One region of the Micromonospora sp. CA-244673 genome, then DNA from elsewhere that is predicted to be linked to it. Evidence: riboswitches for the same ligand, from Rfam matches in the RefSeq annotation. Region 1 holds a riboswitch; each other region holds the start of a gene.
The links. Region 1 has a riboswitch for cyclic di-AMP ahead of ACQP12_RS02795 (coiled-coil domain-containing protein). Riboswitches for the same ligand answer to the same signal wherever they lie in the genome.
Positions count from the first base shown of each region.

Region 1 (3,197 bases):
GGTGCCGGCTCCGGCCGCGCCCGCGGACCCGGCGCTCGCCGGCTGACCGACCGCCCGACAACGTCGAAGGGGCCGGCCCGCGCATCGCGGGCCGGCCCCTTTCGGCGTACGCCGTCAGAGCAGCGACATGTGCACGTGGTCGGTGTGGTCGGAGGGCCCGCTGTAGGACTTCCAGCCGGTGGCCGGGAACCAGATCTGCCGGTTCCAGATCACGTAGTAGATGCCCAGCCGGTCGGCGTTACGGATCAGGAAGGCGGCGACGTTGTTGCCGTACATCCGCTGGTCCTTGGTGCGCCACGAGGAGAAGCCGCTCTTCTGCAGCGACCAGTCGCAGGCCCGGCCCTTCGGGTGCTCGAACGGTCCGCCGTTCCGGTGGCAGCCCACGAAGCGGTTGAAGCCGGCCCGCTTGACCTCCTTGTACGCGTGCAGGGTGCGCGGGGTGACGCAGCCCGACGTGGTCGGGTCGTTCTCGCTGCACGACTCCGGCTTCCAGTCGCCGTCGGAGGTGCGGCCCGGGCCGATCCGGGCGACCGGCGAGGTGGCCGAGACCAGGCCGCCGGTGAAGCCGATCCCGCCGACCAGCTTCAGCGCCTTCTCCGTCTCGGCCTTCTCGCGGGCCATCGCGTTCTTCTGCTTCTCCTGCTCGCGCACCTCGACGTCGAGCGCGATCTTGGCCTGCTCGGCTCGGGTCTTCGCGGCGTTGATGGCGGCGAGCTTCTGCGAGTTCAGCAGGTTCAGCTCGTCCAGGGCGGCCGCCCGCCGGACGAACGAGTCCGGGGTGTTGCTCTCCATCAGCATGGCCATGGCGCCGATCCGGCCGGTCCGGTAGGACTGCGCGGCGATCTGGGCCACCTGCGGGCTCAGCGCGTCGAGTTCGCTCTGTGCCGCCTTCACCTCCAGGGCGAGCTGGAGCTGGCGCTTGCGCGACTTGTCCAGCTTCGACTTGGCCTGAAGGTAGGCCCGGTTGGCGGCGTCGATGGCCTCGGTGATGAGGGGGTCGTCCTCTTCCTCGGAGTGCCCCGAGGGAGTGGGGGTGCTCGGAGCGGCCGTCGCCGGGGTCGGACCCACCAGCACGGTGAGCGCGGCCAGCATGGCCACCACGGGGGTGAGCCAGCGGCGCAGGGGTGCCGTCACAGTGTTCCCTTCCGTCGGCCGCCGACCGGGTTAGCTGACGGGTTCGGGACGGAAGTGGTCCCTACCGCTCGCGCGGATTCACCCCATGTACCTGGTTCCCCGGTTCGCCCGCGGGCGATTGGGCGGCGGCACCGCTGGCGCCGGTGCGCGCCTTCGGCGGTGACCGGCAGCGAGGTTACCCGAGAGTCCTACCGCTGTTCTACGTCCGGAAGCCGACCAATAGCGAGAATTCGTCCTCGCCCTGCGTGACCAGCATCGCGTTTGAGAGCCGCCGTCACGCTGCGGAGTGTCACGATGCGGCCTCCGTGCTCCCGGCCCGCCGGACCGCCCGCCGGCGCGGGCCCTCGCAGGCCCGGCCCGGTGCCCGAACCGGTCAGCCCAGGCCGGCGCGACGGCGGCGGTACTCCTCCTCGTCGATCTCCCCGCGGCCGGTCCGGTGCCGTCACCGGCGCCGGTCCCGGTCGCCACCTCGAACGTACGTCGGCGGGGGATCCGCCGCGCCGGGCCGATGGACCCGACGCGGGGGCCGAACGTCCCGGTCAGCCGCGCTTCATGAGGCGGCCGACGGCGGCCATCATCTCGGTGGCCATCTCGTCGGCGCGGCCCTCGGCGGCGCCCTCGTGCATGCAGTGCCGGGCGTGCCCGTCGAGCAGGCCGAGGCCGACCTTGTCCAGCGCGGCCTGGATGGCGGAGATCTGGGTCAGCACGTCGATGCAGTAGCGGTCGTCCTCGACCATCTTCTCGATGCCGCGGACCTGGCCCTCGATACGGCGGAGCCGCGCGAGGAGCTGGTCCTTGCTGGCGGTGTAGCCCCGGGTCGGGGTCGTCGGTGCGGTCATGACGTCGAGGATACCGTACCCCTCGGGGGTATGGTACGGTCCTCTCAGTGGCCGATACCCCCACCGGGTAACGGTAACGACAGCGGCGGAAGGGAAGATTCGCGATGGTCACCACGACGTACCAGGTTCAGGGCATGACCTGCGGGCACTGCGTCAACTCGGTCAGCACCGAGGTGAGCGCGCTGCCGGCCGTCACCGACGTCCAGGTCGACCTGGCCTCCGGCCGGGTCACCGTCACCAGTGAGAGCCCGTTGGACACGGACACCGTCCGCGCCGCCGTCGACGAGGCCGGTTACGACCTCGTCGGGGCGTGACCGGTCCGCGGACCCGAAGGAACCGAGGTACCCCATGAACACGGCGACGAAGCTGAGCGGCTTCGCCCTCGGGCTCGCGGCGGTGTTCGGCACGGCGTACGGGGTCGGCCACCTGGCCGGCCCCGTCACCCCGGCCGCCGAGACCCGCCACGACGCCACCGACGCCGGCCACGACTCCGGCGGAACCGACCACGGTGACGGGGGCCACGCCGCCACCGCCACCGCCCACCTGCCCGGCGGGCTGCTCGTCTCCGACCGCGGCTACACGCTCCAGCCCGTGACCGCCCCCACGGGCGAGTTCGCCTTCCGGATCACCGGCCCCGACGGCCGGCCCGTCACCCGCTACGACGTGGCGCACGACAAGCGCATGCACCTGATCGTCGCCCGCCGCGACCTCTCCGGCTTCCGGCACGTCCACCCGGAACTGGCCGCCGACGGCACCTGGCGGGTCGCCTCGCCGCTCGCCGGGCCCGGCGTCTGGCGGGCGTTCGCCGACTTCACCCCGACCGGTGGGGAGCCGCTCACCCTCGGGGTCGACGTCACCGTCCCCGGCGCGCTGGAACACCGGCCGCTCCCGGCGCCGGTGACCAGCACCACGGTCGACGGCTACACGGTCACCCTCACCGGCGCCCCGCAGCCCGGCCGGACCAGCCGGCTCACCCTGGCCGTCAGCAGGGACGGCCGGCCCGTCACCGACCTCCAGCCCTACCTCGGGGCGTACGGGCACCTGGTGGCGCTGCGCCAGGGCGACCTCGCGTACCTGCACGTGCACCCGGAGGGCGCGCCCGGCGACGGGCGGACCCCGGCCGGGCCGGCGGTGACGTTCGCCGCCGAGGTGCCCTCGGCCGGCGCGTACCGTCTCTACCTGGACTTCCGGCACGGCGACGCGGTGCACACCGCGGAGTTCACC
Region 1 is NZ_CP192019.1:554,651-557,847, forward strand. Features, by position in the region: gene ACQP12_RS02790 (carbonic anhydrase) at 1-46, shown strand, start outside; gene ACQP12_RS02795 (coiled-coil domain-containing protein) at 115-1,134, opposite strand; cyclic di-AMP (ydaO/yuaA leader) riboswitch at 1,139-1,269, opposite strand; gene ACQP12_RS02800 (metal-sensitive transcriptional regulator) at 1,674-1,973, opposite strand; gene ACQP12_RS02805 (heavy-metal-associated domain-containing protein) at 2,078-2,287, shown strand; gene ACQP12_RS02810 (hypothetical protein) at 2,322-3,197, shown strand, end outside.

Region 2 (3,197 bases), 3.6 Mb from region 1:
CCCCGCCGTCGGGCAGCTGCACCGGCCAGAAGCTGGCCAACCCCGGCTTCGAGTCGGGCAACGTGAGCTGGACCGCCTCCTCCGGCGTCATCACCAACTCCACCAGCCAGGCGGCGCACGGCGGCTCGTACAAGGCCTGGCTCGACGGCTACGGCTCGACGCACACCGACACCCTCACGCAGTCGGTGACGATTCCCGCCGGCTGCCGGGCGACGCTGAGCTTCTGGCTGCACATCGACAGCGCGGAGTCGACCACGACGACCGCCTACGACAAGCTGACCGTGAAGGCGGGCAGCACCACCCTGGCCACCTACTCCAACCTCAACAAGGCCACCGGCTACGTGCAGCGGTCCTTCGACGTCTCGTCGCTGGCCGGCACCACCGCCACCATCTCGTTCAGCGGCGTGGAGGACAGCTCCCTGCAGACCTCCTTCGTCGTCGACGACACCGCGCTCACCCTGAGCTGAGCACACCGGAGCGGCCGGCCGTCGTCCTCCCGACGGCCGGCCGCTTCGTCGTCTCCGTGCCTCGTGGCCGGTCCGGATTCCGGCCCGCGGTCAGGCCGGGTGGGCCGCGCGGGAACCGGCGGCGTCGTCGCGGCGGATCCGGGCCGCGACGCCCTCCATCGCCCGGCCGAACCGCTCCATGTCCCGGGCGGACTGCTCGGGCAGGCCGCCGAGCCGGGCGGCGAGGGCGTCCACGTCCGCCTGGGCGGAGGCGCTGACCCGGGCCTCCAGCTCGGTGAGCGCGGCGTTGACGGCCGTCACGACGTGCCCGCACAGGGTGTCCAGGGGCTCGCCGGCCAGCTCCGGGTCGACGGTGACGGATTCCAGCCGGCCACCCTGGACGGCGACGGCACGGACCCGGCCGTCGGCCGCGCCGCCCTCGGCCCGGAGCAGCTGGGCCGGCGCGTCGTCGGCGTGGTCGCCGGCCCGGGAGCGCATCGCGGACAGCGCCTGCTGCGTCCTGGTCAGCAGCTCGTCGAGGCTCGCGGCCGCGGAGAACGAATCGTTGGTCATATCCGCGCTTTCTTCACGTCTTTCCGAGCACCGTGACGATAGCAACCGGCCCCGACGCCGAACGCCCGGCCGGGAACCCCGGCCGGGCGTTCGTGGTGCGGCGCACCGGTGTGGCGTCAGCGCAGGCGAAGCCGCTGGCCCGGGAAGATGAGGCCCGGGTTGTCGCCGACCACGCCCTTGTTGCGGGCGTAGAGGGCGTGCCAACCACCGGCGACGTTCTTCGCGTCGGCGATCTCGGAGAGGGTGTCCCCCGGCCGGACCAGGTAGGCGCCGGCGCCGCCGGTGCTCGGCGCGGTCCGCCGCTCGCCGCGGTACGACCGCTGCGAGGTGGCCTTCTTCGTGGCCGAGGTGGTCTTCCTCGTGGCCTTCTTCGTGGACTTCGCCGAGCCCGAGTCCTTGGCGGCGTAGCGCTTGGTGGAGCCGCCCTTCTTGCCGCAGACCGGCCAGGCGCCGATGCCCTGCCCGTCGAGGACCTTCTCGGCGATGGCGATCTGCTCGCCGCGGCTGGCCAGGTCGGCCCGGCTCGCGTACTTCTTGCCGCCGTAGCCGTTCCAGGTGCTCCGGGAGAACTGGAGCCCGCCGTAGTAGCCGTTGCCGGTGTTGATGTGCCAGTTGCCGCCGGACTCGCACTGGGCGACGGCGTCCCAGTTGACGCCGGCGGCGCTGGCCGGGGCGGCCGGGCCGAGAAGGGCGGCGGCGCCGGTGGCCGCGCCGACGACGAGCGCCCCGACGGCGGTGCGACGCTGCGCGGTCCGTCGGTGACGGGCGACGTGATCAGTTGCCATGTGGTTTTCCTCCACGCCGACGAGGTGAGCTGTCGGGTTCGGGCCGAGGAGCCCGGCCGCCGCAGGCGGCTTCACCCCGAGGTGTCGTGCACCGAGGAACATGTGGGTCCCCCGCTCCCGCCGAAGGTCCAGGACCGCCGGGCCGGCGGCGGGATTAGGCGTTGCCGGCCCGTGGTGTCCGCGATCGCGAACGGATCCGACGTTAGGAACGGTTTGTCGCGAACGCCCACTTCTTGTGAAGTTCTTCACCCGGCCGAGCGACGACCCCGTCTCCCGGCTTGCGGAACCGTCGAATCTGTCGTAGCGACCTGACGGTTGGCGTGTTTTCGCAGCTCACAGCGGCGTTTCCGGGCACCGGCCGAAGAGGACGGCCGGCGGGTGCCGGGTCCACCGTGGCGAGTGGCGCGGCGCGGATCCTCGGCGGCGGGTTCCCGGCCCGCCGGGCGACGCGGGAGGCTACCGTGGGCAGGTTCGCGCAAGATCGGCACGAGGCGGCGAGGCATGAGCGACCACGGACACGAGCTGACCTTCGGCGGCTTCCTCACCCCCAGCGCCGGGCGGCCGGAGCAGGTGGTCGCGCGGGCCAAGCTCTGCGAGCAGGTCGGCCTGGACCTGGTGACCTTCCAGGACCATCCCTACCAGCCCGGGTTCCTGGACACCTGGACGCTCATGTCCTTCGTGGCCGCGGCCACCAGCCACATCACCCTCGCCGGCAACGTGCTCAACCTGCCGCTGCGCCAGCCCGTGGTGCTGGCCCGCAGCGTGGCCAGCCTGGACCTGCTCACCGGCGGCCGGGTCGAGCTGGGCCTCGGCGCCGGGGCCTTCTGGGAGGCGATCGAGGCGGTCGGCGGGCGGCGGCTCTCCCCCGGCGCGGCCGTGGACGCCCTCGACGAGGCGATCCGGGTGATCCGCGAGGTCTGGGACACCGAACGGCGCGGCATGGTCCGGGTCGAGGGCGAGCACTACCGGGTGGTCGGGGCCAAGCGCGGGCCGGCGCCGGCCCACCCGGTGCGGGTCTGGGTCGGCGCGTACAAGCCGCGGATGCTGCGGCTGGTCGGTCGCGCGGCGGACGGCTGGCTGCCGTCGCTCGCGTACCTGCCGAAGGGGCCGGCCGAGCTGCCGGCGCTGAACGCGGTGATCGACGAGGCCGCCGCCGAGGCCGGACGGGATCCCGGCGCGGTGCGCCGGCTGCTCAACGTCACCGGCACCTTCTCGCGGTCGTCGGGCGGTTTCCTGGACGGCCCGCCGGAGCAGTGGGTGGAGGAGCTGGCCGGGCTCGCCCTGGACCACGGCGTCGCCACGTTCATCCTGGGCAGCGACGAGCCGCGCGCCGTCCAGCTCTTCGCCCAGGAGGTGGCGCCGGCGGTCCGCGAGCTGGTCGCCGCCGAACGCA
Region 2 is NZ_CP192019.1:4,127,640-4,130,836, forward strand. Features, by position in the region: gene ACQP12_RS19240 (M4 family metallopeptidase) at 1-467, shown strand, start outside; gene ACQP12_RS19245 (YbaB/EbfC family nucleoid-associated protein) at 558-1,019, opposite strand; gene ACQP12_RS19250 (transglycosylase family protein) at 1,136-1,804, opposite strand; cyclic di-AMP (ydaO/yuaA leader) riboswitch at 1,804-1,975, opposite strand; gene ACQP12_RS19255 (LLM class flavin-dependent oxidoreductase) at 2,306-3,197, shown strand, end outside.
Region 2: another riboswitch for cyclic di-AMP. It lies ahead of ACQP12_RS19250 (transglycosylase family protein); the one in region 1 lies ahead of ACQP12_RS02795 (coiled-coil domain-containing protein).

Region 3 (3,197 bases), 460 kb from region 1:
GCCGGCCGGTTGCCGAGGTCGTGGTTGCCGTAGTCGCCCGGGTCCGCGCTGAGCTGCTCGTAGGGGGCGGGAATCCACTCGCAGGCCAGCCGGACCGGGCACTCCAGGCCGTCCGGCCGCTCGGCCCGGCGCAGCCCGAGCCGGTGCAGCGCGGACTGGTCCGGCGTCACCGCGGTGGCGGCCAGGGTCACCCGCTGTCCGTCGTCGGTGGTCCGGGTCGCGCCGAGGCCGAGCTGGTCGTAGACCTCGTCGGCGAAGGCCGCCGCCGCGTCCTCGGTGTCCGCGCCCGAGTAGCGGGCCACCGCGCCGTACCAGGCCGCCGGGTCGGTGGTGGAGCCGACCGGCGAGCCCAACTGCTTCTGGTACGAGGCGAGCAGCGCCGCACCGCCCCGGATGTTCGCGGCCGCGTCGGTGCGCAGCGTCTCCTCGCCGAGGCCGGTGAGCGCCGCGGCGGCGTCGAGCGTCTGCAGGGACGCCTGCGGCAGCACGTCCTCCGCCGGTGCGGCCGCGGTGGCCGGGTCGAGGGTGAGCGGCCGCGAGTCGTCGCCCCGCGGGTCCTCGTCCTCGCTGACGTGGCCACTGGCCGGGGTCGCGAGGACGTGTTCGGCGTCGGTGAGGTGCATCGGGCCGTAGCCGCCGCTGGTGCTCGGCTGGCCCGGGTGGGTGTCCCAGCGCGACTCCAGGTACGAGACGCCGAGCAGGACGCTCTGCGGCACGCCGTACTCCGCCGCGGCGGCGGCGTACTGGTCCTGGCGGTCGGTGGCGGGTTGGGTGGTGAGCGGTTGGGCGGCCACCGGACCGGTCGCCACCAGGGCGGTGGCGGCTGCGACGGCTGCTGCCAGCAGCATCCGTCTGCCCGACGGCGGGGGTGAGAGGTGCATCGAACCTCCAGACAGGGATGGGGGTCACTGCGCCTCACCCTCACCCCGCGCACGGCCCGGGTCAATACCTTTCCGAGAGGTAATCTCCGCTGAAAGAATCTTTCGGGTACGGAGTGTCACGGCGTCTCGGGTTGCGGAACGATAACGACGCTCTCTACTCTGGTCAATCGTCGGCCGCGAGTTTCACCGTCCAACCCGGGTGGTGACGGTCCGGCACCGCCGAGTCGCCTCCGGGCGAGCCGGGGACCCAGGTAACTGGGGTGAATCCGCAGCCACTGCGGTAGGGCGCCTCCCTTCCCGCCCGAACCCGTCAGCTAACCCGGTAGGCGGCCAGGAAGAAGGAGTACGGAAGCCCGGTGGCACACCATGCCCCGCGGCCACCGTCGGTCCGGTCGGTCGACCGGTCAACGGCTGCGCCGCGTTCCCGCTGGTCCCGTTTCACCACCGCCCTCGCCGCCCTGGCCGGCACCGCCGTCGTCCTGACCGGCGGCGCCACGGCGGCTCACGCCGAACCGTCGGTCACCGAGATCGAGCGCCAGATCGACCAGGACTGGAACAAGCTCGAACCGATCATCGAACAGGTCAACGCCACCCGCGAGCAGCTCGCCGCCAAGCGGAAGCAGGCCGCCGCGCTGGCCAAGCAGATCGCCCCGCTCCAGGCCCGGGTGGACGCCGCCCTCGGTCAGGTGGGCGGGCTCGCGGCCGACGCCTACAAGGGCGACAACAACCTCTCCACGGTCAACGCGCTGCTGGGCAGCCGGTCGCCGAGCGACCTGGTCGACGGCCTCGCCCTGCTCGACCGCTTCGCGAACCGCCAGCAGAAGCAGGTGCGGACCGTCGCCGCGCTGCGCGACCAGTTGGCCGCCAAAAAGCAACCGCTCGACGAGATGATCACTGAGCTGTCGCGCACCGAGGCCCAGCTCGCGGCCAAGAAGAAGCAGATCGACGCCGAGATCGTCAAGCTCCAGAAGCTGCGCCTCAAGGTCTACGGCAACGGCGGCGGCGGCCCGCTGCGCCCGGCGCCCTGCCCCGCCGGCTACCCCGGCGGCCCGGCCGGCACCGCGGTCAAGTTCGCCTGCGCCCAGATCGGCAAGATCTACGTCTGGGGCGCCGCCGGCCCGGACCACTACGACTGCTCGGGCCTGACCATGGCTGCCTGGGCCAAGGCCGGCGTCTCGCTGCCGCACAACGCGCGGCAGCAGCACGACGTGACCCGGCGGGTGAGCCGGAGCGAGTTGCGCGCCGGTGACCTCGTCTTCTACTACAGCGACCTGCACCACGTCGGCATGTACGTCGGTGACGGCTGGGTGGTGCACGCCTCCCAGTCCGGCAAGCCGATCACGATGAAGCGCGTCGACGACGGCCAGATCAACAGCTACGGCCGCCCGGGCTGAGCGGTCCGCACGGGTTGAGCGGTCCGCAGGGGCTCCCGCGTCGCGGGGGCCCCTGCGCCCTTGCCGGCCGCGGGCCGGTCAGCGGGTCGGCCAGGTGCGCCAGCTCTGCCAGGAGCGGCTCGGGGTCGGGCCGCGCTGGCCCTGGTAGCGCGAGCCGTACACCTCAGAGCCGTACGGGTGCTCGGCCGGCGAGGAGAGCCGGAAGATGCAGAGCTGGCCGATCTTCATGCCCGGCCAGAGCGTGATCGGCAGGTTCGCCACGTTGGACAGCTCCAGCGTGACGTGACCGGAGAAGCCCGGGTCGATGAAGCCGGCGGTCGAGTGGGTGAGCAGCCCGAGCCGGCCCAGTGAGCTCTTGCCCTCCAGTCGTCCGGCGAGCTGGTCGCCGAGCGAGATCACCTCCAGTGTGGAGGCGAGCACGAACTCGCCCGGGTGCAGCACGAACGGCTGGCCCTCGGGCACCTCCACCAACGAGGTGAGGTCGTCCTGCTGCACGGACGGGTCGATGTGCGTGTAGAGATGGTTGTTGAAGACCCGGAACAACCGGTCCAGACGTACGTCGATGCTGGACGGTTGCACCAGCGTGGGCTCGAAGGGCTCCAGCGCGAGCGTGCCCGTCTTGATCTCGGAGACCAGGTCCCGGTCGGAGAGCAGCATCGGAACACCATAGCGACCGGTACGGGTGACCTGCGTGTCGGACTACATCTTCGTACACCTGTTCGATAGAATGTCCGCATGGCTTCCTGGTCCGAATTCGCCGCCGACGAGCCCCGCCTCGCCGACGAGATCCGCCTCCTGTTGCAGCAGTACGGGCCGGGTTTCGGCTACCTCGCCACGGTCCGCGCCGACGGCGGCCCGCGCGTGCACCCCGTCTCCCCGGTCATCACCGACGACGGGCTCTGGTGCTTCGTCATCGACTCGC
Region 3 is NZ_CP192019.1:90,357-93,553, forward strand. Features, by position in the region: gene ACQP12_RS00440 (N-acetylmuramoyl-L-alanine amidase) at 1-848, opposite strand, end outside; cyclic di-AMP (ydaO/yuaA leader) riboswitch at 1,089-1,224, shown strand; gene ACQP12_RS00445 (NlpC/P60 family protein) at 1,238-2,275, shown strand; gene dcd (dCTP deaminase) at 2,354-2,932, opposite strand; gene ACQP12_RS00455 (pyridoxamine 5'-phosphate oxidase family protein) at 3,011-3,197, shown strand, end outside.
Region 3: another riboswitch for cyclic di-AMP. It lies ahead of ACQP12_RS00445 (NlpC/P60 family protein); the one in region 1 lies ahead of ACQP12_RS02795 (coiled-coil domain-containing protein).

Region 4 (3,197 bases), 2.1 Mb from region 1:
GCCCGGCCACGCCGAGGGCCAGCAGCACCAGGTCGGCGCCGAGCCACCCCAGCGAGGTGACCAGGTGCAGGGTGAGCAGGGCCTTGCGTCCGGCGGGGGAGAGTCGAGTCATGCCCCCGATGCTCGGCCGTCGCGGGCGTCGCGTCGTGGGCCGCGCGGCGACACCCGGCGTACGTCGTGGGACGTAGCCGGGCGCCGCCGGGGCGGGGATCAGTACACCGACAGGTGCACGTGGTTGGTGTGGTCGCTGGACGGGTCGCCGTTGCCCCCGCTGTACGCCTTCCAGCCGCTGCTGGGCAGCCAGATCTGCCGGAACCAGATCACGTAGAGCACGGCGAGCGCGTCGGCGTTGCGGATGAAGTAGGCGGAGAGGTTGTTGCCGTACGTCTTGTCGCCGCCGCTGGCCACGCCGCCGAAGCCGCTCTTCTGCGCGGCGAAGTCGCAGGCCCGCCCCTTCGGGTGCTCGCCCGAGCCGCTGGGCCGGTGGCAGGAGACGTAGCGGGTGAAGCCGGCCGCCTTGGCCTGCTGGAGCGCGTGCAGCGTACGCGGGGTGATGCAGCCGTCGGCGGGCGTCGGGTCGTTGACGCTGCACGACTCGGGTGGCCAGGAGCCGTCGGCGTTGCGCTTGGCCGGCTTGGCGTTGGCCGACGAGGTGCCCTGGACGCTGCCGCCGCCGCTGCTGGACGCGCGGTTGTTCGCCACCTCCAGGGCGCGTTCGGCCTGCTGCTTGCGCTTGGCCATCACCGCGACCTGCTTGCGCTGCTCCTGGATCTCGCCGGTGAGCGCGGTCTGCGTGCGGGTGGCCTCGTCCCGGGTGTCGATGAGCTCGCGCAGTGCCCGGTCCTCGTGCGCGGCCACCTGCTCCAGCGCGGCCGCGCGGTCCATGAAGCCCTCGGGGCTGGTGCTGCCGAGCAGGGCCGCGGCGGTGCCCAGCCGCCCGGACCGGTATGCCACCCCGGCGATCTCGCCGACCTTGGCGTCCCGGACGGTCAGCTCGGCGTTGACCGTCTTGAGCTGGGCGGTGAGCTGCTGTTGCCGGGTCACCGAGCGGTTCAGCGCGGTGCGGGCGTCCAGCCACCCCTTGCTGGCGGCGTCGAGTTGGGCGCGCAGCGCCGGGGTGCCGCCCTCGTCGTCGCCGGGTGCGGCGGCGAGCAGCGCGGTCGGGGAAGCCGCCGCGGCCGCCGAGGCGGGAGAGACCGGCGCGGTCACGACGCCGAGGGCGAGCGTCGCGACGAGCAGGGCCGCCAACCGGGCGACCGTCCGTCGTACAGGTGCCACTGGGGGCATTCACGTGTCCTTCCGTCCACCGCCGACCGGGTTAGCTGACGGGTTCGGGACGGAAGATCCCTACCGCTGACGCGGATGCACCCCACGAACGTGGTTCCCCGGCTCGCCCTGCGGGCGATTAGGCGCTGGCCACCGCAGGCGCCGGTGGGCGCCGCCCGGCGGAGGCCGCGATCGAGCCTACCGGCGTTGTTCCGGGTCGGCTCGCTGGTGGGAGCCGGTGTCCCGGTCAAAACCGGCATAAGTGCACAATAACCACTTGGATTTAAGATTGCCCTAATTACCACTCGACCGCGCCGCACGCCCCGGGAGACGCTCCGGGTTCGATCTGCAACGTGGCGTGATCGATCGAGAAATCCTCGTGCAGGGCCGTCCGGGCGGCCGCCAGCACCTCGCCGACCTCGGCGCCCGGTGTCATGGTCAGGTGCGCCGAGGCCACCTCCATGCCCGAGGTGAGCGTCCAGACGTGCAGGTCGTGCACCTCGGCGACGCCGGGGACGGCGGCCAGCCGGTCGTGCACCGCGGTCACCTGGAGGTGCTCCGGGGCGGCCTGCACCAGGATCCGGACCGCGGCCCGGCCGAGCCGCCAGGTGCGCGGCAGGATGAACAGCCCGATCGCGACGGCGACCAGCGGGTCGGCCCACCACCAGTCGGTGACCGCGATGACCAGGGCGGCCCCGATCACGCCGAGCGAGCCGAGCAGGTCGCCCAGCACCTCCAGGTACGCCCCGCGCAGGTTGATGCTCTCCTCGGCGCCGGCGCGCAGCAGCGCGAACGCGGCGATGTTGGCGAGCAGGCCGAGCACCGCCACGGCGAGCATCGGCCCGGCGAGGACCTCCGGTGGTTCGCCGAACCGGCGTACCGCCTCGACCAGGACGTAGACGGCCACGGCGCCGAGCAGCACCGCGTTGGCCAGCGCGGCCAGCACCTCCAGCCGGTAGAGCCCGAAGGTGCGCTGCGGGTCGGTGTCGGCGTGCCGGGTGGCGGTGATCGCGGCGAGCGCCATGCCGATGCCGAGGACGTCGGTGAACATGTGCCCGGCGTCGGAGAGCAGGGCCAGCGAGCCGGTGGCGAAGGCGGCCACCGCCTCGACGACCATGAGGGCGGTGAGCAGCGCGAACGCGCCCCAGAGTCGACCACGGTGACGGTGCGCCGCGTTGGCCACCGCGCCGCTGTGGTCATGACCTGCGCCCACGCACACACCCTCTCGTTCGCCGCCCCGGCCGAGCTCAATCTATGCTCACATCGCTATGTGTGCAAGTGAACGCCGGATGCGGCGCCGCCGTCAGCCGACCGGGTCGAGGGTGGTGAGCCGCTGGGTGGCCCGGGAGAGCGCCACGTAGAGGGTCCGGACGCCCGACCCCGGATCGGCCCGGATCTCGCTCGGGGCGACCAGCACCACCCCGTCGTACTCCATGCCCTTGGCCTGGAGGCTGGTCACCACCTGGAGCCGGCCGCCCAGGTCGCCCAGCCAGCCGGCCACCTCGTCCCGGCGCGGCACCGGCGTGATCACACCCACCGTGCCCTCGACCTCCGCCAGCAGCGCGCGCGCCGCCGCCGCCGTGGCGGCGGGCAGGTCGCCGGCGGGCACCGACCGCTCGACGGGCGGCACCCCGGTGGAACGGACCGCGGTGGGCAACGCGAGATCCGGGTGCACGCGGTGGATCTCCGCGGCCGCCACGGCGAAGATCTCCGCCGAGTTGCGGTAGTTGGTGGTCAGCTCGTACCGGTGGCGACGGCGCCGGCCCAGCGCCTGGTCCCGGGCCCGGGCCAGCTCCTGCGGGTCGCCGGTCCAGGCGGTCTGCGCCGGGTCGCCCACCACGGTCCAGGAGGCCAGCCGGCCGCGCCGGCCGATCATCCGCCACTGCATCGGCGAGACGTCCTGCGACTCGTCGACGACCACGTGGGCGTAG
Region 4 is NZ_CP192019.1:5,657,405-5,660,601, reverse strand. Features, by position in the region: gene ACQP12_RS25855 (hypothetical protein) at 1-112, opposite strand, end outside; gene ACQP12_RS25850 (coiled-coil domain-containing protein) at 211-1,287, opposite strand; cyclic di-AMP (ydaO/yuaA leader) riboswitch at 1,293-1,422, opposite strand; gene ACQP12_RS25845 (cation diffusion facilitator family transporter) at 1,565-2,479, opposite strand; gene ACQP12_RS25840 (HelD family protein) at 2,570-3,197, opposite strand, start outside.
Region 4: another riboswitch for cyclic di-AMP. It lies ahead of ACQP12_RS25850 (coiled-coil domain-containing protein); the one in region 1 lies ahead of ACQP12_RS02795 (coiled-coil domain-containing protein).